DNA from 4 places in the Kitasatospora sp. NPDC004240 genome. Region 2 is predicted to be linked to each of the others. Evidence: riboswitches for the same ligand, from Rfam matches in the RefSeq annotation. Region 2 holds a riboswitch; each other region holds the start of a gene.
The links. Region 2 has a riboswitch for S-adenosylmethionine ahead of ACWEQL_RS09490 (glutathione S-transferase C-terminal domain-containing protein). Riboswitches for the same ligand answer to the same signal wherever they lie in the genome.
Positions count from the first base shown of each region.

Region 1: linked by a shared signal. The riboswitch ahead of ACWEQL_RS02430 (aminotransferase class V-fold PLP-dependent enzyme) and the one ahead of ACWEQL_RS09490 (glutathione S-transferase C-terminal domain-containing protein) in region 2 are both predicted to bind S-adenosylmethionine.
Region 3: linked by a shared signal. The riboswitch ahead of thrC (threonine synthase) and the one ahead of ACWEQL_RS09490 (glutathione S-transferase C-terminal domain-containing protein) in region 2 are both predicted to bind S-adenosylmethionine.
Region 4: linked by a shared signal. The riboswitch ahead of ACWEQL_RS35365 (IclR family transcriptional regulator) and the one ahead of ACWEQL_RS09490 (glutathione S-transferase C-terminal domain-containing protein) in region 2 are both predicted to bind S-adenosylmethionine.

Region 1 covers NZ_JBSGFD010000005.1:23,951-29,186, reverse strand. The annotation lists gene ACWEQL_RS02440 (rhomboid family intramembrane serine protease) at 1-374, shown strand, start outside; gene ACWEQL_RS02435 (Lrp/AsnC family transcriptional regulator) at 371-652, shown strand; gene ACWEQL_RS02430 (aminotransferase class V-fold PLP-dependent enzyme) at 690-2,054, opposite strand; SAM riboswitch class IV at 2,107-2,223, opposite strand; gene trpD (anthranilate phosphoribosyltransferase) at 2,353-3,429, opposite strand; gene ACWEQL_RS02420 (hypothetical protein) at 3,582-4,007, opposite strand; gene ctaE (aa3-type cytochrome oxidase subunit III) at 4,415-5,035, shown strand; gene qcrC (cytochrome bc1 complex diheme cytochrome c subunit) at 5,220-5,236, shown strand, end outside.
Region 2 covers NZ_JBSGFD010000024.1:50,379-55,614, reverse strand. The annotation lists gene ACWEQL_RS09505 (hypothetical protein) at 1-318, shown strand, start outside; gene ACWEQL_RS09500 (MDR family NADP-dependent oxidoreductase) at 431-1,513, shown strand; gene ACWEQL_RS09495 (MerR family transcriptional regulator) at 1,545-1,967, shown strand; gene ACWEQL_RS09490 (glutathione S-transferase C-terminal domain-containing protein) at 2,023-2,907, opposite strand; SAM riboswitch class IV at 3,261-3,373, opposite strand; gene ACWEQL_RS09485 (phytoene desaturase family protein) at 3,678-5,090, shown strand.
Region 3 covers NZ_JBSGFD010000049.1:463-5,698, forward strand. The annotation lists gene ACWEQL_RS15710 (alpha,alpha-trehalose-phosphate synthase (UDP-forming)) at 1-1,049, opposite strand, end outside; gene ACWEQL_RS15715 (glucosyl-3-phosphoglycerate synthase) at 1,087-2,127, opposite strand; SAM riboswitch class I at 2,288-2,421, shown strand; gene thrC (threonine synthase) at 2,439-3,722, shown strand; gene ACWEQL_RS15725 (MoaD/ThiS family protein) at 3,767-4,045, shown strand; gene ACWEQL_RS15730 (cold-shock protein) at 4,729-4,932, shown strand.
Region 4 covers NZ_JBSGFD010000209.1:3,714-8,949, forward strand. The annotation lists gene ACWEQL_RS35355 (helix-turn-helix transcriptional regulator) at 1-365, shown strand, start outside; gene ACWEQL_RS35360 (hypothetical protein) at 406-1,248, opposite strand; gene ACWEQL_RS35365 (IclR family transcriptional regulator) at 1,392-2,105, opposite strand; SAM riboswitch class I at 2,304-2,446, opposite strand; gene ACWEQL_RS35370 (class I SAM-dependent methyltransferase) at 2,553-3,179, opposite strand; gene ACWEQL_RS35375 (SpoIIE family protein phosphatase) at 3,284-5,236, opposite strand, start outside.

The sequences.
Region 1 (5,236 bases), on a different contig from region 2:
GCTTCCTCCTCTTCTACCTGGCCGCCGGCTGCCTGGCCGCGTACGGCTACGCGCTCGCCGAGGCGCACTCACCGGACGCGACCCGGGTGCTGATCGGCGCCTCGGGGGCGATCTCGGCGGTGCTCGGCGCCTATCTGCGGCTCTACCCCCGCTCCCGGGTCACCACCCTGGTGCCGCTGCTGCTCTTCCTGCCGCTGCGGTTCCCGGCCTGGCTGGTGCTCGGGCTCTGGTTCTCGCTGCAGTGGTGGTCGGTGCGCTCGGCGGAGCCCGGCGTCGCCTACCTGGTGCACGTCATCGGCTTCACCGTCGGCTTCCTCCTCGCCAGTGCCCAGGGCCTAAGCTGGCGGCACCTCACAAAGGAGCCCGAACAGTGATCACCGCCATCGTCCTCATCAAGACCAGCGTGGACCGCATCCCGGAGATCGCCGAGGCGATCGCCTCGATCGAGGGGGTCAGCGAGGTCTACTCGGTGACCGGCGGCTACGACCTGGTGGCGATGGTCAGGGTGCGGCGGCACGACGACCTGGCCGAGGTGATCCCGGGCCGGCTGAACAAGGTCCCGGGCGTGGCGCACACCGAGACCCAGATCGCCTTCCGGACGTACTCCCAGCACGACCTGGAGGCCGCCTTCGCCCTCGGCCTGGACGAGTAGCGGCCTCCTTCTCCGGCATCCCCCGCCGGCCCCGCGGTCAGCCCGCCCGGCGGGTGTCCGCGACGCAACGGCCGCCCTCGTTGCGGTAGTTCCAGGCGGCACCGTCCGTGACCAGCGCGCGGACGGCGGTCAGGAAGCGGTCGACGTGCTCGTCCGGGGTGCCGGCGCCGAAGCTGACCCGGATCGCGTTCAGGCTGCGCTCGCCCGGCAGCGAGGGCTCCGGCGCGCCGCACTCGGAGGGCGCGGCCTCCTCGTCGCCGAGCAGGGTGCGCAGCAGCGGGTGCGCGCAGAACAGCCCGTCCCGCACGCCGATCCCGTACTCGGCGGAGAGCGCCGCCGAGAAGTGCGAGCTGTTCCAGCCCTGGACGACGAAGGAGAGCACGCCCACCCGGGCGGAGCCCTCGCCGAACAGGTTGAGCACCTTGACCTCGGGCACCTCGGCGAGGCCCGCCGTCAGCCGGTCGACCAGCTGACGCTCGCGCGCCTCCAGCGCGTCGAAGCCGGCCTCGCCCAGCGCCCGGCAGGCGGAGGCGATGGCGTAGGCGCCGATCACATTGGGCGAGCCGGCCTCGTGGCGGGCGGGGCCGGCGTGCCACTGCACCGCCACCGAGCCGTCGTGCTCCCGGGCGACCGTGCGGGTGGCGCCGCCGCCGGCCAGGTAGGGCTCGGCCGCGTCCAGCCAGTCGGAGCGGCCGGCCAGCACCCCGGCGCCGAAGGGGGCGTACAGCTTGTGGCCGGAGAAGGCGATCCAGTCGACGTCCAGCTCGCGCACCGAGACCCGGTGGTGCGGGGCCAGCTGGGCCGCGTCCAGCACCACCCGGGCGCCGTGGCGGTGCGCGGTGGCGGTGAGCTCGGCGACCGGCCACAGCTCGCCGGTGACGTTGGAGGCGCCGGTGACGCAGAGCAGCGTGGGACCCTCAGGCGCCGCGGCCAGCGCGGTCTCCAGCGCGGCGACCGCCTCGGCGTGCGAGCGCGGCGCGCGCAGGTAGGTGACGTCCAGTCCGGCGTGGGCCCAGGGCAGCAGTGAGGCGTGGTGCTCGGTCTCGAAGGCGAGCACCCGGGTGCCCGCCGGGACGGCGCCGGCCAGCAGGTTGAGCGAGTCGGTGGTGGCGCGGGTGAAGACCACCTGGTCGCCCTCGCGCAGGTCGAGGAAGTCGGCGACGGTCCGGCGGCTCTGCTCGAACAGGTCGGTGGACAGCTGGGAGAGGTAGCCGGCGCCGCGGTGCACGCTGCCGTAGTAGGGCGCGTAGGCGGCGACGTCGTCCCACACCCGCTGCAGGGCCGGGGAGCTGGCCGCGTAGTCGAGCGGCGCGTAGGTGACCTTCTCGCCGCTGGCCAGCGGGACCTGGACGTCGTGGCCGAGGACGGCGAGCGGGGCGCGGGAGGCGGTGGCGAGGGACATGGGGATGCACTCCTTCTACGGGCCTAGGACCCCGGGAGTGTGTGTCAACCGGCGTCCGCGCTTGTCACACGGACGGATTGCCGGTGACCCGGTCCTCACCCAGGGCACCCCGCCACGGACGGAGGGTTGCCGGACAGCAAGCTGGGGCTTGACGCTGCCACTCATGACCTGGCGAAGACTCTAGGACGCGTCCACCGGGTGGTCAAACAGATGTCCGCCATGTGGACGCACCGGGGCCCGCGGGGAGCGTTCCCCGCGGGCCCCGGCCCGGGACGGCCCGAGGACGGCCCGAGTCGCGTCAGCCCCGGGAGGTGGCGTCCGACCAGCGGCGCAGCAGTTCCTGGGCGGCGCCCGAGTCGATCGCCCGCGCGGCCCGCTCCATCCCCGCCGCCAGCTGCTCGGTGAGCGGCGCGTCGGTGAGGTCGAGGGCGACCAGCGCGGCGGCGGCGTTCAGCAGGACGGCGTCCCGCACCGGTCCGCGCTCCCCGGCCAGCAGCCGGCGGGCGACCTCCGCGTTGTACGCGGCGTCGGCCCCGCGCAGCGCCTCGATCCCGACGGTCTCGATGCCGACCTCGCGCGGGTCGAAGCCGGTCTCGGTGACCGAGCCGTCGCGCACCACCCACACCCGGGAGGTGGTGGTGATGGTCAGCTCGTCCAGGCCGTCGTCGCCGCGGAAGACCAGGGCGGTGGAGCCCCGCCGGGCGAGCACGCCGGCGATCAGCCCGGCGAGCCGGGTGTCGAAGCAGCCGATGGCGTGCGCGGTGACCTTGGCCGGGTTGGTCAGCGGGCCGAGGATGTTGAAGGCGGTGGGCACGCCGAGGTCGCGCCGGGCCGGGGCGGCGTGGCGCATCGACGGGTGGAACTTGGCGGCGAAGCAGAAGGTCAGCCCGACCTCCTCGGCGACCTCGGCCACCCGGCGGGCGCTCAGGTCGAGGGCGATGCCGAGCTTCTCCAGCACGTCGGAGGAGCCGCTGGCCGAGGAGGAGGCCCGGTTGCCGTGCTTGACCACCTTGGCGCCGGCCGCGGCCGCGACGATCGCCGACATGGTGGAGATGTTGACGGTCTTGGCGCGGTCGCCGCCGGTGCCGACGATGTCCACGGCGGGGCCGGGGATCTGCAGCGGCTCGGCGTGCGCGTACATCGCGTCGACCAGGCCGGAGATCTCGTCGACCGTCTCGCCCTTGGCCCGCAGCGCGACCATGAAGCCGGCCACCTGCACCGGGGAGGCCTCGCCGCTCATGATCTGGTCCATCGCCCAGGCGGTGTCCGCCCGGTCCAGGTCCTCGCCGCCCAGCAGGGCCGCCAGGATGTCCGGCCAGGTGCGGACCACCTGCACGGGGTCGCTACCGCCGTTCGCAGGGTTCACGTTCACCATGGCTGACTCCAGCTCTTGAAGGGAGCTCCGGGAGGTCCCCGCGAGCGGAGCCAGCCTATCGAGCGGGGGGTGGCGTCCTGTCCCCCTTTCTCTAAGAGTGAGATACCCAGGTGAAGGGCGGGGCCGGACGCCCGCCCCGCGGGCCGTACGGCTCAGTGGGTCGCCGGTGTCCGCTTCTCCACGCGGGCGCGGAGCAGGGTGGCGGCCGCCTCGGCCAGCGCCACCGGGTCCACCGGGCGGCTGATCGCCGCGTCGGCCCGGCTCCAGGCCGCCAGCCAGGAGTCCTGCGGCCGGCCGATCAGCACCAGCACCGGGGGGCAGCCGTAGATCTCGTCCTTGAGCTGGCGCCCGAGGCCGAGCCCGCCGGCCGGCACCGCCTCGCCGTCCAGCACGCAGAGGTCCACTCCCCCCTTCTCCAGCGCCCGCAGCACCGCGGGGGTGGTGGCGCACTCCAGGTAGTCGAGCTCGGGAAGGTCCGCGGCCGGCCGGCGGCCGAGGGCCGTCAGCACCTGCTCGCGCGTGTTGCGGTCGTCGCTGTAGACGAGGACGGTGAGCGTCTCGTCGGTCGTGTGCGCCATGGGCCCCTGCTTCCTCTGAAGTGTGATCCGGACCACGTCCACCTCATCCGGATGCTACTCCCGATCACCGCCCGCGGAGCCCCTTCCGGCGTGATCCTTCCCGAGCCGCCGCGGCCGGGCCCCGACGGGGCTCACCCTCCCGGAGGACGGCGCGTCACCCCGGCGCCCGCAGACCACCCGTACGGCCGACGGCGGCCCTCCCCCCTACCCCGGGGCCGCCCCGCGGGGCCGCAGCGACACGCGGGGCAACAGGGTCGAAGAGGCCCCGAAGGAACCGTCAGAAAAGGGACACCGCGCTGCTCAGGCCACCTGCGGACGCCCCGTCGGGGCCCAGGGGGGCATACCGCACGCACCGGACACTCCGAGGGAGACCCCCCGGCGTGAAGACGGAATAAGGGACCGACATAATGTCCGTCGTGGCGACAGCAACAGCAGTAGAAACCGGGCACGCGCACGGATCGGTCAACCGGCCGAACATGGTCAGCGTCGGAACGATCGTCTGGCTCAGTTCCGAGTTGATGTTCTTCGCGGCCCTCTTCGCGATGTACTTCACGCTCCGCTCCGTCAAGGGAGCCGAGTTCTGGACCGAGAAGGCGCACGCCCTCAACGTGCCCTTCTCCTCGGTCAACACCACGATCCTGGTGCTCTCCTCGCTCACCTGCCAGCTCGGTGTGTTCGCTGCCGAGCGCGGTGACGTGAAGAAGCTCCGCTCGTGGTTCGTCATCACCTTCGTGATGGGCGCGATCTTCATCGGCGGGCAGGTCTTCGAGTACACCGAGCTGGTCAAGAAGGACGGCCTGACGCTGTCCTCCGACCCGTACGGCACGGTGTTCTACCTCACCACCGGCTTCCACGGTCTGCACGTGACGGGTGGTCTGATCGCCTTCCTGCTGGTCCTGGGACGGACGTACGCAGCCAAGCGCTTCACTCACGAGCAGGCCACCGCCGCGATCGTGGTGTCGTACTACTGGCACTTCGTCGACGTCGTGTGGATCGGCCTGTTCGCGACCATCTACCTGATCAAGTAACCAGCTGATCAGGTCGCTGGCCACCGGCCCGGGGTCCGCCGTCGACGACGACGGCCCTTTTGCCGGTGCCGACGCTCCCACCGACCGACCGCGCGCGCAGCCCTAGACGGGCAGCCTCGTGCCGGCCAGACCGGCCGCCGGGTGCACCCACCAGTCGACCAGATCCTGACACCGGGGTTATTCCGTGAAAAAGCTCTCCGC
Region 2 (5,236 bases):
CACTGGGGCGTCAGCTCGCCGTCCCCGCTCAACCTGTGGCTGAAGCGCGAGGCCGCCACCGCCGTCCCCGCCGGTGCCCGCTTCGCCGCCTACCTCGCGGCCCGCGCGGAGTCCGCCCGCCTCGCCGCACCCGTCCACCCCGACGCGGCCGGGCACCGCCCCCACACCGTCACCCAGGACTGGTGGGCCCTGCCGCTGCCCCTGCGCCCCGGGCTGATGGGCGCGGCCGCCCGCCGCGCGCTGGCCGCCGACCTGGACCTCCTGACGACCGCCCTGACGGCCGGGGCCAGCGGCGGCGGGGGCGCGGCCGGCGCTTGACCCTGACGCGCGGGGCAGGGTTTAGCGTCTCCCGACCCCGCGCGGCCGCTCCTCCGCGACCGGTGCGCGGGTCCTCCGTCGTACCGATCCCGACCCGCCCAGGAGCTCCGCCGTGTCCGTCACCGCCTCCGTCCCCGCGTCCGCCGCGCCGTCCGCCGCCCTGCCCGCGACCTCCCGGGAGGTGCGCCTGCTCACCCGGCCCGAGGGGCTGCCGGATGCGGGGCACCTGGCCGTCGTCGAGGTGCCGCTGCCCGTCCCCGGGCCCGGGGAGATCCTGGTCCGCAACCGGTACTTCCACGTCGGGGCCGCGGTGCGCACCCTGATCGGGGGCGGCGTACCGGGGGCGCCGCTGCCCGCCCTGCGCCCCGGCGACACCCTGCTGGGCGCGGCGGTCGGCGAGGTGGTGACCGCCGCCGGGCCCGACGACGGCGGCGACGGGCAGGGGCCCCGGGTCGGCGAGCTCGTCTCGCACTGGCTCGGCTGGCGCGAGTACGCGGTGCTGCCCGCCGAGGGGGTGACCCGGCTCGGCGGGGCGCCGCTCGTCGACCCCGCGCTCCATCTGACGCAGGGGTGGACGGCCTACGTCGCGCTCACGGTGGGCGCCGGACTGCGCCCCGGTGACACGGTGTTCGTCACCGGCGCGGCGGGGTCGGTCGGCACCGCGGCCGGCCGGATCGCCCGGCTGCTGGGCGCCGGCCGGGTGGTCGGCAGCGCCGGTTCGGCGGCCAAGGCGCGCCGGCTGGTCGACGAACTCGGCTACGACGCCGCCGTGGTGCGCGGCGCGGGCCCGATCGCCGGGCAGCTCGCCGAGGCGGCGCCGGAGGGGATCGACGTCCTGGTGGACACCGTCGGCGGCGAGCAGCTCGCGGCCGCGGTCGGGGCGGCCCGTCCCGGGGCCCGGTTCGCCCTGGTGGGCGCGCTGTCCGGGCAGCTGTCCCCGGACGGGAGCGGGACCGCGGCGCCGGTCGGGCTGGACTCGGTCCAACTCGTCGTCAAGCGGATCGCCCTGCGCGGGGTCAGCCCGCTGGACCACCCGGAGACCCTCCCCGAGTGGCGGGAGCACTTCGCCGGCTGGCTCGACGAGGGCCTGATCGACCTGCCCGTGGTCCGGATCGCGGGCATGGACGGCGCCCCGCGCGCGTTGGAGGAGGTGTTCGCCGGTCAGCACGTCGGGACGGTCGTCGTCGCGCTGTGACCCGGCACCCGACGGGCGGAGGGCGGGCGGCATGCGCATCGGCGACGCGGCGGCGGCAGCGGGGACGACACCCCGCGCCCTGCGGTTCTACGAGCAGCGCGGGCTGCTTCCGCCGCCCCGGCGGACGGCCTCCGGCCAGCGGGAGTACGGCCCGGCCGAGGTGGCCCGGGTCCGGGTGATCCGCGAGCTGTTGGCGCTCGGCCTCACCGTCGAGGACCTCCGGGCGAGCGCCGAGCGGCTGCACCTGGCCGGCGCCGACGTGGACCCGGTCCGCTGCGGCAGCGGGGAACCCGCCACGCCCGCGGTCGGCGTGGCGCTGCGGCGGCTGGCCGCCCTCGACGCCGAGATCGCCCGGCTGACCGCGCTGCGCGAGGGCCTCGCCACCCGGCTGGCCGGCCTCCCCGGACGGGAGGCCGGCCGACCCGGCCCGACCACCGCCGTCACCCGGCGCTGATCACCCCGGCCGAACGGCCGGCTCCGGTCACCCGGGGCCGGCCGCCCGGTCGTCGTCACGCCGCGTGGCTCGCGCGGTCCACGGGGGCCGCCGGGCCGTCGGGGATCTCGTCGAGGTCCAGGCAGCGGCCGAAGCGGCGCCGGGGGGAGGTCAGGAACTCGGCCGGGAGGTTGCGGTGGAAGGCCGGGAGGCGGTGCAGCCGGCGTACGTAGGCCCAGAGGCGGTGCCGGTCGGCCACGGCGGCGGCCTCGGCGGGGTCCATCCGGGGCCGGTGGACGGTGTCCAGCTCGACCAGGGCCACCCACAGGTCCACGTCGGCCGCGGTCGGGCGGGCGCCCAGCACGTACGGGTCCGCGGCCAGCCGGCGGTCGACCAGGTCCAGTGCCTGGGACAGCTGCTCGGGGGCCCCCTCGCGCCACCCGGCCGCCTCCGGGACGGCCTCGGCCAGGAGTTCGGCGATCGCGTCCACGGCCTCGGCGAGGTCCGCCGGGCGCAGGTCGGGCAGGTCGTCCCGGGTGCGGTCGGCCAGGTGCTCGGCCAGGTCGCGGAGGATGTCGGGGGTGTGGTTGCTGACGATGCGCCCGCTCCACCGGTCGCAGAGCGCCGGCACGGTGAGCGGTCCCTCGTAGTGGTGGAGCGCCGTCTCGTACGCGAGGCGCAGCTCCCGGTGGGCCTCGGGGGTGGCGAGGTGGACGACGGAGACCGTGTCGCGCAGGTCGAGCAGGTCGAGGGTGATCGCGACCCGGAGGGAATCCGGGCAGCCGGGACAGAGGTACACCCGGTAGCGCTGGGAGGCGGGGTAGAAGCCGCCGCCGCGGCGGGCGCCGATGCGGCCGCGGAACCGGTGCGCGTGGTCCGGGACCGGCTCGGCGGGGTGACAGGGGTCGGGCTGCGGCGTACGGGACGCCGGGTCGGAGGCGGGAACGAAAAGCTCGGGCATGACTCTCCAATGGGTGAGGGAGCCCCGGTGATCTGATGGGGGGGGACGCGGAGGCGGGAGGGGACGCGGGGACCCCGCCTCCGGCCGGACCGGCGCCGCGGCTCACGGGCTGGGGTGTGGTCCGGTGGTCCGGGGGGACGTGGCCGTCAGGCGGGTGGCTCCGGGACGGGGTGGTCCCGGGGCGGCCGGCCGGGTCAGGCCCTCGGTCCGCTCGCGCTGCAGACGCGCAGCAGGTCGATGTGCAGACGTCTGGTCAGGGGGCTCGCCGGGCGCAGCGGGCGGCGGGCGCCGCCCGGCTGCCTCCGCGTTCCGCCCACGTCCACCCGTCCGATCCCTCGGGACCCGCCGGGGCGGGACCACGCTTGTCCCGCCGCATCGGCGGGACCCGGTCGTCACCCGGGGCACCCCGTCGCGGTGGAAGGGTTGCCTGCCAGCGGGCCGGAGCCGATGACCCGCGCGGGAGACCCGCGGCGGGCGCTGACAATCGTGACCGTCCCCAGCAGTCTGGTCGAGCGCCCGAGGGGTCGTCAATAACGAGGACGGCACGACCGCGAGGTGGTGGGGGCCGTCCTCGCGGTCGCGCCGAGGGCATGTCAGGAGGCCGCCGTGGCCGCGCCCTTCACCGGGACGGCCCGCCGGGCGGCCGGCTGACCGCACGGCGGGCCCGGCGGGCCGGCGGGCGGCCGGGCCGGTAGCGTGGCCGGGGACCGACGTGGCGGGTGCCGCACCGACGGTTCCGGCGGCGAGCCGGCGAGCTGAGGAGGCCCCCGATGAGCGGCGCGACGGTGGTCGGCGGGGGGCCCAACGGGCTCGCCGCCGCGGTCGTGCTGGCGCGGGCGGGCCTGCGGGTCACCGTGCTGGAGGCCGCCGGGGAGGTCGGCGGCGGCGCCCGCAGCTCGGAGGCGATCCTGCCGGGCCTGGTGCACGACCACTGCTCGGCCGTCCACCCGATGGGCGTCGGCTCGGCCTTCCTGCGTGGCCTCGACCTGCGCCGCCACGGGCTGGAGTGGCGGTGGCCGGAGATCGACTGCGCCCACCCGCTCGACGACGGGACGGCCGGGGTGCTGCACCGCTCCGTCGCCGAGACCGCCGCCGGCCTCGGCGCGCCGGACGGCGCTCGCTGGCGGCGGCTGTTCGGGCCGTCCGCCGCCTGCTGGGACGAGCTCGCCGAGGACGTCATGGGCCCGCTGCTGCGCGTACCGCGCCACCCGTTGCGGCTCGCCCGGTTCGGGGCGCCGGCGCTGCTGCCGGCCTCGGCGCTGGCCCGGGCGTTCACCGGGGAGCGGGCGCGGGCCCTGTTCGGCGGGGTGGCGGCGCACGCGTTCCGGCCGCTGCACCGGCCGCTGAGCGCGAGCGTCGCCCTCGGCCTGCTGGCCGCCGGGCACCGGCACGGCTGGGCCGTGGCGGCGGGCGGCTCCGGGGCGATCAGCCGGGCGCTGGCGGCGGAGCTCACCGCGCTCGGCGGCACCGTCGAGACCGGCGTACGGGTCACCTCCTTCGACCGGCTGCCGCCCGCCGCGGTCACCCTGTACGACCTGGCGCCGGGCGCCGTCGCGGACATCCTCGGCGACCGGCTACCGCCCCGGATCGCCCGGGCCTACCGGCGCTTCCGGCACGGCCCGGGTGCGTTCAAGGTCGACTTCGCGGTGGCGGGCGGCGTCCCGTGGACCGCCGAACCCGCCCGGCGCGCCGGCACGGTGCACCTCGGCGGCACCTTCGCCGAGGTCGCCGCCGCCGAACGGGCCGTCGCCGCCGGCCGGATGCCCGGGCGCCCGTTCGTCCTGGTCGGCCAGCAGTACCTGGCCGACCCGGGCCGCTCGGCCGGCGACGTCCACCCCGTGTGGGCGTACGCGCACGTCCCGGCCGGCTACCCCGGCGACGCCACCGGGGCGATCACCGCGCAGATCGAACGCTTCGCCCCGGGCTTCCGCGAGCGCGTCCTCGGCCGGGCGGTGACCACCACGGCCGGCTTCGCCGCGGCCAACCCGAACTTCGTCGGCGGCGACATCATGACCGGCGCCAAGGACGTCCCCCAGCTGCTCCTCGGCCCCCGCCCCACCCTCACCCCCTACGCCACCGGCCTCCCCGGCCACTACCTCTGCTCCGCGGCCACCCCGCCCGGCCCCGGCGTCCACGGCATGTGCGGCGCCAACGCCGCCGCGTACGCCCTCCGCCGGCTCTGACCCGCCCCACGCCGCCGCGCACAGGGCCCGACCGGCCCCGCACCCGCCCGTGCAGCGCCACCGCCGCCGCGCGCAGGCCGCGCAGATGGGCGGCCGGCTCGGCGCACTTGAGGGTCACCCGGCACGGCCGGTCCTCGCTGCCGGCC
Region 3 (5,236 bases), on a different contig from region 2:
GTGTAGTCGCGGTACTCGGCGAGGTCGGTGCGGGACGGGTAGGCGAAGGCGATGTGCACCACCCGGTCGTGCCACTCGGGGCGGGTGCGCAGCAGGTGCCGGTAGGCCAGCAGGCCGCGGACGATGTTCTTGCTGAGCTCGGTGCGGTCGACCCGGACGACGGTGCGGCGCCCGCCGACCGCCGCGCGCAGGACGGCGAGCCGCTCGTCGACGTCCGGGCGGTGGGCGCGCTCGCGCAGGAAGTCCGCGTCGGCGCCGAGGGCGTGCACGCCGAGGACGGTGGTGCGCCCGGCGTGGGTGACGGTGAGCGCCTCGCGGTCGACCTCGGCGCCCAGCAGGGCCTCACAGCAGTCGGCGAAGGCGAGCGCCCAGCGGCGGGTGAGGAACCCGGCCCGGTCGGCGCCGAGGACCCCGGTCAGCACGGCCCCGGCCACGTCGTCCGGCAGCAGCCGGAAGTACTCGGGCGGCGCCCACGGGGTGTGCGAGAAGTGGCCGATGCGCAGGTCGGGGCGGGCGGCGCGGAGCAGTGCCGGGGTGAGCGAGAGGTGGTAGTCCTGCACCAGGACGGCGGCGCCCGGGGCGGCCTCCGCGGCCAGGGCGGCGGCGAAGGCCGCGTTGTACTCCCGGTAGGCGGCCCACTCGGTGCGGAAGTCCTCGTCGAAGGCGGGCGCGGTGGGTGTGGCGTACAGCAGGTGGTGCACGAACCAGAGGGTGGAGTTGGCGACGCCGTTGTAGGCGCGCGCGAAGGTCTCCGGGTCGATGTCGAGCATCCGTACGGCCTGGCCCCCGACGTCGTGCCCGGCGCGGTCCAGGCGCCCGTCCGGGGCCTCGCGGGCGGCCCGGCGGTCGGCCTCGCCGAGGGCGGCGCAGACCCAGACGGCGTCGGGATCGTCGATCGCGGACAGGCCGGAGACCAGGCCGCCGCCGCCGCGCCGCAGGGTCAGCGTGCCGTCCGCCGCGGCGCCGAACGACACCGGTCCCCGGTTGGAGGCCACCAGCACGGGGGCGGTGCCGGTCGGACTCGAACGTTCGGTCGTGAGATCGCCCATGGTTGGAACCTTGCCGGGGGGCGGGGTCGGCAAACGCTCAGAGCACCGGGTGGCGGCCGGTGTACTCGGGGACGGTGTGCATCGGGGGCCGCTCCAGGGCGGTCACCGGGTGGCTGTGGGCGGTGAAGGTACGGGTCAGCGGATCGCGGGTGAACTGGGTGAGCAGCGGGTGCACCAGGTCGGCGGAGGCCTTCAGCCGGTGGGTGCGGTCGAGCCGCTCCAGGGCCGTGCGGTAGATGGTGGCCGCCATCCGTCCGAGCGCCTGGCCGTCCTGGTGGCGGTGGTGGCGGACCCCGACGTCGACCTGGGCGAGGGCGTCCAGACCGGCGGTCTCCAGCGCGTCCACGAGCAGGCCGAGCTCGACGCCGTAGCCGGTGGGGAACGGCAGCCGCTCCAGCAGCGAGCGGCGGGCCGCGTACTCGCCCCCGAGCGGCTGGACGAAACCGGCGAGTTCCGGCCAGTGGAGGTTGAGCAGGGGGCGGGCGACCAGTTCGGTCACCCGGCCGCCGCCCGACGGGATGACCGTGCCCTCCCCCGCGGCGGAGCCGCTCGATGTCACCTCCAGCGGCCGGTCGTACATGGCCTTGACCAGCTGGATCCCGGGATCGGTGAGCAGCGGGCCGACGATGCCCGAGACGAAGGCGGGGTCGAACTCGCGCAGGTCGGCGTCGACGAAGCAGACGATCTCGCCACGGGTGACCAGCAGCGAGCGCCAGAGCACCTCGCCCTTGCCGGGGGCGGCGGGCAGCCGCGGCAGGATGTCGTCGCGGCGCACCACCCGGGCCCCGGCGCCGGCGGCCGCGGCGGCGGTGCCGTCCGCCGAACCCGAGTCGACCACCACCAGCTCGTCGACCAGCGGCAGGCGCTCCATCAGCTCGCGCCGGATGGTGCGGACGATGTCGCCGACCGTGGCCTCCTCGTCCAGGGCGGGCAGGACCACGCTGACGGTGCCGGCGCGGCCGGCCGCCCGCTTGGCGTCCAGCAGGGTGCGCACCGGACGGTCGGCCGCGCTCCAGGAGCGGCGGCGCAGCCAGGACGCCACCTCCGGGAGGAGCTCGGGTGTCGGTTCGGCGGGCACGGGCACACTCCTGAGGATCGCTGACTCTGCTCGGGTGAAACGGTCCATCTCGCGTGGCGGACGGTCCCTTTCGGCATTGACGCCTTCGGATACAGTCTTCGTACAGCGGTCGGACCTTCGCACGCCGGGGTCACCGCTGAGCAGGACCACAACTTCACAGAGCTCATCCAGAGGGACTGAGGGAACGGCCCGTTGACGTCCCGGCAACCTTCTCGCGCGGCTGTCGTACAGGCCCCGGCGGGACAGGTGCCAATTCCGGCCCGTGGCGCGCCCGCGTCACGGGGAAGATGAGGAGAGAGGCCTCCGCCATCATGGCTATCGACACTGCCGCACCCGTCAGCACCGTTGACCTCGGCCCCGCCGCCGCGCTGTCCTGTCGCGAGTGCGGCACCCGGTTCCCGCTCGGCCCCAGCTTCGCCTGTCTGGAGTGCTTCGGTCCGCTGGAGATCGCGTACGACTTCGGGAGCGAGGCCGCCGAGGAGCTGCGCAAGCGGATCGAGTCCGGTCCGGCCTCCATCTGGCGCTACGCCCCGCTGCTGCCCGTCCCGGCCGACGTCGCCTCGAAGCCCAACCTGAACCCCGGGTGGACCCCGCTGGTGAAGGCGGACAACCTGGGCCGCGAGCTCGGCTTCACCGCCCAGCTGCACATCAAGGACGACTCCGGCAACCCGACCCACTCGTTCAAGGACCGCGTGGTCGCCTGCGCGATCGAGGCGGCGCGGGCCTTCGGCTTCACCACGCTCTCCTGCTCCTCCACCGGCAACCTGGCCGGCGCGGTGGGCGCGGCCGCCGCCCGGGCCGGCTTCAAGTCCTGCGTCTTCATCCCGCACGACCTGGAGCAGGGCAAGGTCGTCATGGCCGGCGTCTACGGCGGTCAGCTGGTCGGCATCGACGGCAACTACGACGACGTGAACCGCTTCTGCTCCGAGCTGATCGGCGACCCGGCCGGCGAGGGCTGGGGCTTCGTCAACGTCAACCTCCGCCCGTACTACGGCGAGGGCTCCAAGACGCTGGCGTACGAGATCTGCGAGCAGCTCGGCTGGCGGCTGCCGGAGCAGATCGTCATCCCGATCGCCTCGGGCTCCCAGCTCACCAAGATCGACAAGGGTCTGCAGGAGCTCATCAAGCTCGGCCTGGTCGAGGACCGCCCGTACAGGATCTTCGGCGCCCAGGCCGCCGGCTGCTCCCCGGTCTCGGCCGCGTTCAAGGCCGGCCACGACGTGATCCGGCCGGTCAAGCCGGACACCATCGCCAAGTCGCTGGCGATCGGCAACCCGGCCGATGGCCCGTACGTGCTGGACATCGCCCGCCGCACCGGCGGCGCGGTCGAGGACGTCACCGACGCCGAGGTGGTGGCCGCGATCAAGCTGCTGGCCCGCACCGAGGGCGTCTTCGCCGAGACCGCGGGCGGGGTCACCGTCGGCGTGCTGAAGAAGCTCGTCGAGACCGGTCAGCTGGACCCGGCCAAGGAGACCGTCGCGATCAACACCGGCGACGGCCTGAAGACCCTGGACGCCGTCTCCGACGCCGGCATGACCACCGTCATCCGGCCGTCGCTGGAGTCCTTCCGGGCCGCCGGCCTCGCCTCCGTCTGACCTTCCCCGCCCCGCTCCGCCCCCCAGCTAGGAGAGCCACCGCCATGAGCGCCAACGTCCGCATCCCCACCATCCTGCGCACCTACACCGGCGGCGCCGCCGAGGTGACCGCCGAGGGCGCCACCCTCGGTGAGGTCATCGCCGACCTGGAGAAGAACCACGCGGGCATCGCCGCCCGCCTCCTGGACGACACCGGCAAGCTGCGCCGCTTCGTGAACGTGTACGTCAACGACGACGACGTGCGCTTCGCCGAGGGCCTGGCCACGGAGATCAAGGACGGCGCCGGCGTCTCGATCATCCCGGCGGTGGCCGGCGGCTGCTGAGGCCCCGGTGACGGTCGGGCCTCTCGGCCGGGTCGGCCCTCTCGGCCCGGTCGACCTCGTTGTCCGGCCGGCTCGACCGGCCTGACCGGCCGGTCGCTCCGATTGGCCTGATCGATGCGGTCCGCCGGCCCGGTGCATTCGGCCGGTTCGGTTCCGTTCGACCTGTTTGACCTGTTGAGCCGTCTTCACGTCCGGAATTGCACTCTCCGGACGTGAAGGCGGCTCGTCGTATTGCGGCGTGAATTTTTAGTCGCCCCGGTCGGAGTAGAGTTTCGCCCGGAGGGGAACGGGGCGCCCCCGCCCCGTCCGGCGGGCGAGACCCGCGTCCGCCCCGAAGCCGTGAATCATGTCAGGCGGATGTCAGAATTCATGAGGGGATTTGGGTAATTCGCCCGCCATGTCCGGGACGGAATGCCGAGTTCACCCGGTTCTGGCCCGACCTGTCCCTTGATGGACCGAGCGAATTCGTATCGGCTGGGCCTGTTGCAGAGGGCGTCTATCCGGATACATTCAGCCGCGGTCGACGCAATCACCCGTTCACCGGAGTCCGTCCGGGGCCCGGCCGGGGATCGCGGTGTGCAGGGCTGCGCTCAGGGGGGGTTCCCCGGGCCGGCCTCAACCAGACCCGGGCCCGCAGACCTGCGGGCGCGTGAAGGGCCAGCACAGCACTAGGGGAGTTCGGAATGGCTCAGGGCACCGTCAAGTGGTTCAACGCGGAGAAGGGCTACGGCTTCATCGCGGTCGACGGTGGTGCGGACGTCTTCGTCCACTACAGCGCGATCCAGATGGACGGCTACCGCACCCTTGAGGAGGGCCAGCGGGTCGAGTTCGAGATCTCTCAGGGACAGAAGGGCCCGCAGGCGGACATGGTCCGCGCGGCGGTCTGAAACCTTCCGGCTCCAGGAGTTCGGCTCGGCCCACCGGCTGGTGGACCTCTCGCTTCGCGACGGGCCCGTACGTATCGGCGTACGGGCCCGTCGGCGTGTCCGGGGTGCCTCCGCCCCCGGGCCCGCGCGGTGTCGGGGAGGCGCCCGGCGCGGGCCCCGTCGACGGTCGCGCGGCGGGGCGGGAGGGCCTCCGCGGCGGGGCGGGAGGGCCTCCGTGGAGGGGCGGGCGCGGCTCGCGGGATCGCCGATTGGGCTTGCACTCGCCACCCCAGAGTGCTAATCATTGGCGTTAGCACTCACAGCT
Region 4 (5,236 bases), on a different contig from region 2:
CCCGGCACCTCGCCGCACGGATCGTCGCCCTGCCCGCCCGCACCCCGGCCCCGGTCCGGGCCGCCGTGGAACAGGCCCTCACCGACGGCACCGTGCTGCGGCTGTCCTACGTCGACGCGGACGGCCGGGAGAGCCACCGCGAGGTCGAACCGGCCGGGCTGCTCACCGCCGACGGCCGCTGGTACCTCATCGCCTGGTGCCGCACCCGCCGGGCCGGCCGGGGCTTCCGTCTCGACCGCGTCACCGCGGCCACCCCCACCACCGAACCGGCCCCGCCCCGCGACCTGCCGACCCTCCTCCACGGTTCCGCCGCGGCCGACGCCACCCGCCCCGGCGCCCTGACCCCGCTCGCCCCGCCACCCTGAGGCCCCGTCCGCCCCTTCGGGAACACGCCCGGGGATGATGTCAAGGACGCTCGAAGTGCTGGAGCACCCCGCCGAGCGAGAAGCAGAGGGCGCCGGTGAGGGTGCCCCAGTTGGCGATGTCGGCGTTGACGAGGCTGCCGGTGCTGGGCCGGGTGAAGGCCGCGAGGGCCGAGATCATGAAGAGGACCGAGCCGAGCTGGTTCACGGCCACGATCCACCAGCCGAGGCTTCGGCGGCAAAAGCAGGGCCGGCCGTGGCAGATCTCGACGAAGGCGAGGTGGCCGGAGATCAGGAAGAGCACGCAGCCGATGACGTCGGGGGCCCAGATCAGCCGGTTGACCTGCTGGACGCTCAGCCCCTGCAGGAACGAGTCGAGCAGGTTGACGGCGAAGACCAGGGTGCCGGCGAACAGGACGGACGCGCTCAGCCAGTCCACCCGCTTCGGTTCGTAGCTCCACCAGCGCCAGCGGTGGGTGACCAGCCGGCCCTCACCGCCGGGCACGTGGCGGGGCGCGTTGATCACCTGGAGCAGCGAGACGTACCCGCCGGTGTTGAAGAAGAGGCCGCCGGCGAAGTAGATGGAGGCGCAGGTGGTGGCGTCGCCGGAACCGAACTGGGCGACGCCGGCGCCGGCCGCGAAGAGGGCGCCGCCGATGATGAACGCGGTGGCGGCGACGGCGTTGAGCCGGCGCAGCCGGCGCAGGGCGACCTCGTCGGCGCTGGCGTGGTGGCCGGTGCGCGCACCGGGCGGGTGGACCGCGATGAGTCCGCGCCGCCGGGCGAGCCGGGACTCCCACACGGCGGTCCCCCCGCCGGGCGGGCGCCAGGTGAGCCGGGTGGTGAACGGTCCCGCGCCTTCGGCGCGCTGCTCGGGCTGTCCCACGGCCCGAGACTAGACGTCCCGCCCACCCGCCGGCCGGGCGAAACGCCGCGGGCGGGACGGAACCGTGCACCCCCGCCTCGGCGTACCGCACCCGGCCGGGTGCCCCGAGGCCCGGCCCACGGGGCACCCGGCCCGCGGGCCGGTCAGGTCTGGCGCAGGGCCTCGGTCAGGCGGTCGGCCGCCGCCACCACGGCCTGGGAGAGGCGGGCGCCGGGGTGGCGGGTGAGCCGTTCGATCGGGCCGGAGACCGTGACCGCGGCCACCACCCGGTTGGCCGGGCCGCGGACGGGGGCCGAGACGGACGCGACCCCGAGCTCGCGCTCACCGATGGACTGCGCCCAGCCCCGGCGCCGTACGCCGCTCAGGGCGGTGGCGGTGAAGCGGGCGCCCTGCAGGCCGCGGTGGAGGCGCTCGGGCTCCTCCCAGGCGAGCAGGACCTGCGCGGCGGCGCCGACCTTCATGGGCAGGGTGACCCCCACGGGAACGGTGTCGCGCAGGCCGGAGAGCCGCTCGGCCGCGGCCACGCAGATCCGGATCTCGCCCTGCCGGCGGTAGAGCTGGGCGCTCTCCCCGGTGAGGTCGCGCAGATGGGTGAGGACCGAACCGGCCGCCGCCAGCAGCCGGTCCTCGCCCGCGGCCGCCGAGAGCTCCCCGAGCCGGGGGCCGAGGACGAACCGGCCCTCGACGTCCCTGGTGACCAGCCGGTGCTGTTCGAGCGCGACGGCGAGCCGGTGCGCGGTGGGCCGGGGCAGACCGGTGGCGGCCACGAGGCCGGCCAGGGTGGTGGGACCGGCCTCCAGGGTGCCGAGGATCGAGGTGATCTTGTCGAGCACGCCGACGCCGCTCGTGTTGTCCATGGATGGGTACTCCGTCTCAAATCCCGTGAGCAGCGCGACGGCTTCGCCCACGGAGGCTCCGCATCGGGAGCGGGGGGATGGTCAGCGAGGACGGGCCGGGGAAGTCGGCCGATTGCCTGCGCCGGGCACGAGACGAGTACGCGGAAGGGCCGGGGCGGGAAGCGCCCGGGCGAAGGACAGCACAGAGAGCACCGTGTCTCCTCATCTTTCCCGCGCCACAGTGGCGACAGGCCGGAGTTGGCACTGCCCCCGGCCGGCACGGCGCGTACTTCGGACGCCGGGTCGATCGGGGAGTTGCCGGGGCTTCGTAGGGCCGGTCCCTCCACCCCTCTGGATGATTCGCGAGGAACCATACAAGATTCCCCCGGCGGCCCGCCAAACCTCCCCGGTTCTCACACCGGACGCCGCGCCCGTCCGGCCGCCGCCACGCCCGTCACCCGGGACCGTTCAGGCGGGTGAGACGGCGACTCCCAGGGAGTCGGCCCCCAGCGCCTTCGGGGCGCCCTTCTCGTAGAACACGTCGAGATCGGTGATGACGAAGCCCGCCCCGGTCAGCATCTCGGCGACCGGCCGGGTCAGGTGGCAGCCGCCGAGGAGCCGCTGCTCCAGCGGGTCGAGCCGTCGCTGCCAGCGCCGTACGGCCTCGTCGCCCTCCGGGGCCAGGCCGTGCTCGACGAAGTGCAGCGTCCCGCCGGGCCGCAGGACGCGCCGCACCTCACGCAGCGCCGCCCCGGCGTCCGGGACGGTGCACAGCGTCCAGGTCGACAGCGCCGCGTCGAAACTGTGGTCCGGGAACGGCAGCACCTGACCGTCCAGGCCCCCGCGCTCCACCCGCACCGGGGTCGCCGCCACCCGTTCGGCCGCCAGTCGCCAGCCCACCTCGGAGGGGTCCACCGCGGTCACCCGGGTCACGGCCGCGGGATAGAACGGGACGTTCAGCCCCGAGCCGAACCCGATCTCCAGGACATCGCCCTCCAGGCCCTCGCAGACCCTCCGTCGCAGGTGCGCGGCCTCCTTCGTCCCGCAGGCGACGTTGACGATCCGCGGCACGACCTGATCGGCGTAGAACCCCATCACGACCTCCAGCCCTCAGGGCCAGTCTGGCACCGGCCCCGACGACCCTCCTGTCTCCCGCCACCCGATCTCCCGCCCCCGGTCGCCGGCGGCTCGATGTCCGGCTACTCGATGTCCGGCCATTCGTCGAGGGGCCAGGCCATCGGGACCTCCGGCTGCAGGAACTGCTCGGCCCAGATGATCTTGCCTGTGGGGGTGTAGCGGACGCCCCAGCGTTCGGCGAGCCGGGCGACCAGGAACAGCCCGCGGCCGCCCTCGTCGTCGGCGACCGCGTAGCGCAGGTGCGGGGCGGTGCTGCTGGTGTCCGAGACCTCGCAGATCAGCGTGCGGTCGTACAGCATCCGCACCGTGATCGGACCGCTCGCGTAGCGGATCGCGTTGGTCACCAGCTCGCTGAGCACCAGCTCGGTGACGAAGCCCGCCTCCTCCAGGCCCCACTCGGCGAGCTGCCGGGTGGCCTGAGCACGGGCCTGCGCCACGGCCGCGGGCGTCGGGGCCACCTCCCACTCCGCGGTCCGGTCGGGCGCCAGCACGCGGGTACGGGCGACGAGGAGGGCGATGTCATCGGTCTGGCGGGCGGGCAGCAGGGTGCCTAGCACGGCCTCGCAGACCTCCTGGGGCGACCGGCCGGGGTGGGCCAGGGAGGCGGAGAGCACGTCCAGGCCGATGCCGATGTCGCGGGTGCGGTCCTCGACGAGGCCGTCGGTGTAGAGGACCAGGCTGCTGCCCGGCGGCAGCCGCACCTCCGCGGCCTCGAAGGGCATGCCGCCCAGGCCGAGCGGCGGACCGGCCGGGAGGTCGAGGAACCCGGCCGCGCCGTCCGGTTGGACGACGGCCGGCGGCGGATGCCCCGCCCGGGCCATGACGCAGGTGGCGGCGGTGGGGTCGTAGATGGCGTAGAGGCAGGTGGCGCCGGTGATCGCGGGCGTCCCGTCGACCGCGGCCGTCTCCTGGTCGATGTGGGTGACCAGTTCGTCCAGGTGCCCGAGGAGCTCGTCCGGCGGCAGGTCGAGCGAGGAGAAGTTCTGGACCGCGGTGCGCAGCCGGCCCATGGTCGCGGCCGCGTGCAGGCCGTGGCCGACCACGTCGCCGACGACGAGGGCCACCCGGGTGCCCGGCAGCGGGATCACGTCGAACCAGTCACCGCCGACGCCCGCCTGCGCCGGCAGGTAGCGGTAGGCGATGTCGAGGGCGCTCTGCTCGGGCAACGCGCGCGGCAACAGGCTGTGCTGCAGGGTGACGGCCATCGTGTGCTCGCGCGTGAAGCGGCGGGCGTTGTCGATGGACACGGCGGCCCGGGCGGCCAGCTCCTCGGCCAGCGACAGGTCGTCCTCCTCGAACGGGCCCCGGTCCCGGCTGCGCCAGAAGCAGGCGACGCCCATCAGCACGCCCCGCGCGGTCAGCGGGACGGCGATCAGCGACGCCAGTCCGAACTCCACCACCGCCTGCGTCCGCTCGGCGTCCTGCGTCCGCCACCCGGCGTCGGTCGCCACCTCGGGTACGAGCGCGGAGTGCCCGGTCGCGAAGCCCGCCGCCTGCGGGGTCCTCCCGGCCCACCTGACCAGTTCCCCCGGCGGGTAGAGCGGCGAATCCGCCCGCGGGCCGGTGACCGCCACCCGCTCCAGCTCCACCGGGGCGCCGGCCGCCAGGGTCGGCGGCTCCTCGCCCCGCAGGACCTCCTCGGCGAGGTCGACCGTGGCGTAGTCGCAGAAGTCCCGGGAGGCCATCCCGGCGAGCTCCTCCGCGGTGCGCCGGACGTCCAGGGTGGTGCCGATGGCGACGCTCGCGTCGTACAGCAGTCTCAGCCGGCCGCGGGCGACCTCCGCCTTGCCCGCGAGGGCGAGCAGCTCGGTGGAGTCGCGCAGGGTGGTGACACTGCCCGGGGGGCCTCCCGCGCTGTCGGTGGGGCGGTTGTTGACGGCCAGCAGCAGGTCTCCGACGGGGAGCACCTCATCGGTGACCGCGCGGCCGGAGACCAGCAGCTCGGTCGTGGCGGGGGCCAGGCCCAGCTCGGTGACCGGGCGCCCCTCGGCGTCCGGGGGCAGGTCGAGCAGTCG